Regions from separate parts of the Alteromonas sp. KC3 genome, predicted to be linked through region 1. Evidence: predicted binding sites of a transcription regulator. Region 1 holds the regulator's gene; the other holds the start of a gene.

Region 1 (2,208 bases):
CCTACAGGGAAGTATTCACGGCGTGCCTACGTTCAAAGGCCCGCCAATGATGCTCTCCAATTAGCCGTTTACGAAGTCAACGCCTAGCTTGATGTCGCCGCGTAGGCCTTCAAGCATGTCGTTTTTCGCTTTTTCTTCGAATGCGCTAAGCTCGCCATATGGCAAGATTTCTTCAACACCGTTTGCGCCTAGGCGAACTGGGTGTGCGAAGAATGCTGCGTCGTCGCTGTCGTCAGTTTGTACGTAAGTGTACTCAACAACGTTCTCACCTTGCATTGCTGCAACTAGAGATAGACAGAAACGCGCTGCTGCTTGACCCATAGATAGGGTTGCAGAGCCGCCGCCTGCTTTTGCTTCAACAACTTCAGTACCTGCGTTCTGGATACGCGTTGTTAGGCTAGCAACTTCTTCGTCTGTGAACTCTACACCTTCAACTTGTGAAAGAAGAGGAAGGATTGTAGTACCAGAGTGACCACCGATTACCGGTACGTGTACAGAAGATACGTCTACACCTTTAAGCTCAGCAACAAACGTTTCAGCACGGATAACGTCAAGCGTAGTTACACCGAAAAGCTTGTTCTTGTCGTAAACGCCTTTTGCTTTTAGCGTTTCTGCTGCAATCGCAACAGTTGTGTTTACAGGGTTAGTGATGATACCAACACACGCGTTCGGGCAGTTATCAGCTACACCTTCAATTAGGTTCTTAACAATGCCGGCGTTGATGTTGAACAGATCAGAACGATCCATACCTGGCTTACGAGGCATACCAGCTGGGATAAGAACAACGTCAGATCCAGTTAGTGCTTCAGCTAGGTCATCTTTACCGTGACCGGTTACTTTTACTGCAGTGGGGATGTGGCTCAAATCAACAGCAACACCAGGAACAACTGGCGCTACGTCGTAAAGCGCTAATTCTGAACCTGCTGGCAATTGTGTTTTCAACAACAAAGACAGCGCCTGACCAATACCACCGGCAGCACCTAACACGGCTACTTTCATACCATTTCTCCTATGGGATTACTTCACGTATTTAAACGGAACGTCACACTAATGCAACGCGGGGGAAAACTCAATCACCGGATCGTCTTATTAACGTTATTTTTAGCGATTTTTATGCGATATTCATTATCATGAATGATTATGCAAACAAATTGCGCAAAGTCCACCTGTGGGGCACAATATAGCAACAATAAATAAAAACCTTTTTAACGAACGATAGAATAGAAAGAGCGCTAATGGCTAACGCAAAACAAGAGCAACTGATAAAAGCTTTCAAAGAAATACTTAAAGCAGAGAGTTACGGTTCACAAGGCGAAATTGTTGATGCTTTAAAAGCACAAGGTTTTGACAATATTAGCCAGTCCAAAATATCTCGCATGCTAAGTAAGTTTGGTGCGGTGCGCACGCGTAACGCCCGAGGTGACATGGTGTATTGCTTACCGCCAGAACTCGGTATGCCTACAGCAAAAAGCCCGCTTAAACAGTTGGTGCTGGATATTGTTCATAACAACGTGATGGTAATCATTAGAACAAGCCCAGGCGCAGCACAGCTTATTGCACGCCTTCTCGACTCCCTAAGCAAAAAAGACGGCGTGCTAGGGACTATTGCTGGCGACGATACTATTTTTATTGCACCGGCAGATGTATCGAACATAGAAGAGCTTCGTCAACGCGTAGAAGACTTGTTCGAAAACGTATAGGTTTACTGTCGAATAGCAAAAAGCCGCGAGGCCTTGTGGAGGGTTCGCGGCTTTTTTGCATCTAATCGTGACGCTACGACAACAAATTAATAAGCGCGTCAGCAGCCGGACGAGACGATGGCGGATTTTGCCCGGTCACCAACAGTCCGTCACTACACACTTTCACAGCAAAATCATCGGCACTTTCATACTTACCGCCTTTTTTAACCAACTCATCTTCGACTAAGTACGGCACCACATCGGTAAGTTCCATTGCAGCCTCTTCGCTGTTTGAAAAACCGGTTACCGCTTTTCCATCAACTAAGTACTTACCCTCTGGGTCTTTAACATCTTTAAGTACAATCGGTGCGTGGCAGACTGCACCTACCGGTTTTTTCGCTGCAATAGTGTCTTCAATTAGCTTAATTGAATGCGCGTTATCCGATAAGTCCCAAAGTGGGCCATGTCCACCTGGATAAAACACCGCATCGAACTCGTCGGCTCTTACATCTTCTAGCGGAATTGTTGA
Region 2 (2,208 bases), 310 kb from region 1:
GGTCGACAGGCACTTCGCGCCAACCCACTACTGATAGCGTTTCTCTTTCTAGTTCTTCATTTAGTATCTCACGCGCAGTTTGCGCAAGTACTGGGTCCTGACTTAAAAAAATCATGCCCACGCCGTATTTTTTGCTGAGTTTCCAGCCATTTTCTTCGGCGATTGCATGGAAGAACGCATCCGGTTTTTGCAGTAGTAAACCACAGCCATCACCGGTTTTCCCGTCTGCGGCGATACCGCCACGATGCTGCATACGGTCTAGGCCGTGAATTGCAGTTGTTACCAATTCATGACTGGCTTCCCCGTGGGTGTGGGCGATTAAGCCAAACCCGCAGTTGTCCCGGGAATCATTGGGATTATATAAACTCATCTCTTAACTCCTTCAACCTTTTGACTGGGCAAGGTATGCGTTGCGTGTAGATGCGCCTAGGTTTGCGTATCACAACATGGTTAGACGTCTTTTGTGCTCACACGCGTTATTGCGTGCGGCCTGCGCCTTTCTTGTCGTTTATTTATTATTAGAGGATTCCAGTCTTTCCGCATTTTTATGCATTATTGCGATGCGGGCCGTACAAAATACCCACATTAAAATCTAAAATCAAACGTAAAAAGTGTCACTGATATAGTGAATTAGTATAACTCGGTAAAAATCTATATTTTTCAGTGTCATATAGTCGTGAAATATAGTTTGTAATGGAGTTGTTATAATTTTATTAACGTCTTGATTAGTGTATCTTCAAATGATAACGGCTCTCATTTAAAAAGTGGTTGTGAATAATTATGCTTTGATTTTATTGTTTTATGTTGTCAATGGGCTAAGGAATGTATTTTTATGTAGATGTAAACATCAAGTTCCACTTGAAATTGATGTTTGCTATATTGGTTAAAAAGTGAGCTAATGTAAAGTGTGGTGATCTTAATCAAGCCAATAAATATGCACTGAATAGATGTACGCAGTGCTACTGCAAACATCTACTTAAAAGGATTTTTATGCCGACTTCATCTTTCGTACCATCAAGTACCCTCGTGATGAAATCCCATTTACTCAATGGTCCAAATGTCAGTTTCTCCCCATCGCCTAATTCTTCTGGCAGTTTTGATGAAGATTTGCCTGACACAATTGTCATTCATTTCACAGCTGGAAGTAGTTTAGCCTCTTCTGTAGATGTAATGACAAATCCTGATAGCAACGTTTCCGCCCACTTTGCGATTGGCAGAAATGGTGACATTGTCCAAATGCTGCCGACCAATAAGATTGCATGGCATGCGGGTAAAAGTAGTTACAAAGGCAGAACAAATCTCAATCGGTATTCAATAGGCATTGAGTTAGATAATGCAGGACAGTTAACGCAAAATAGTCGAGGCGAGTTTAAAACGTGGTTCGGAAAAACATGCCACCAAGATGATGTTGTTGAAGCTGTACATCGAAACCAAACGGCAAAAACCTACTGGCACAAGTTTACCGATGAGCAAATCGCGAGAACGTATGCTTTGTGTAAAGCGTTGTGTCAGCGTTATCACATAAAGGTGATTGTTGGCCACGAAGAAATCGCACCAGTAAGAAAGATTGACCCGGGTCCTGCGTTTCCCCTTGACGAATTGCGCGCGAGGTTGCTGAACATAAAAATAGAGCCTGCGAGAGAAACAAAAATATCAGCGAAAAGTGCTTTTAACAGCGCTGAACGGGAAGTTGTGAGCAAAAAGCGAGCTAGTGTGAATGCAAGCACACTAAATGTCCGCTTAGGCCCGGGTACAGACTTCGAGAAAATACAAGGTGAGGTCAACAAAGGCGATAAGCTTACCATTATCGAAAAGCAGGGAGAGTGGGCCAGAGTGTCATACACTGCTACGGGTTGGGTAAACACGCGATACATCAATGAAGTTAGTGAAAAGTTACCAAGTAAATGACGGCAATTACGTTGTACATTCCCGAAGCGCACAAAGCCTGCTAGGATAGGGGCAAAATAAGCTTAGATTAGACGTACATGCATTCAGATTCACCAAACGATTCTTGGGCAATTCGGTTTGCTCAATTTGTTCAACGTTTTGGCACATTGAAACTCAGCATTCTCTTCGTAGTGCTGTCATTGGTGTTCACGTTGGGCGGTTCATATGTTATCCGCGTGAGTATGGGAAGCCAAGTTCAGCCCGATGATTTCATAAGCGCAGTTGTGCTCACCATGCTATCCGCTCCATGGGTGCTGTATT

Evidence for each region. Region 1 encodes ArgR, which controls arginine synthesis, uptake and breakdown. Its sites were predicted from a motif close to ANTGAATANNTATTCANT; they were not measured.
Region 2: JN178_RS15590 (N-acetylmuramoyl-L-alanine amidase) is a predicted target of ArgR. The motif match lies at 770-787, and genes of this name have one in related genera.

The regions. Positions count from the first base shown of each region.
Region 1 is NZ_AP024235.1:3,829,198-3,831,405, forward strand. Features, by position in the region: gene mdh (malate dehydrogenase) at 61-999, opposite strand; gene argR (transcriptional regulator ArgR) at 1,236-1,700, shown strand; gene JN178_RS16930 (type 1 glutamine amidotransferase domain-containing protein) at 1,774-2,208, opposite strand, start outside.
Region 2 is NZ_AP024235.1:3,514,442-3,516,649, reverse strand. Features, by position in the region: gene gltB (glutamate synthase large subunit) at 1-370, opposite strand, end outside; gene JN178_RS15590 (N-acetylmuramoyl-L-alanine amidase) at 991-1,908, shown strand; gene arcB (aerobic respiration two-component sensor histidine kinase ArcB) at 1,986-2,208, shown strand, end outside.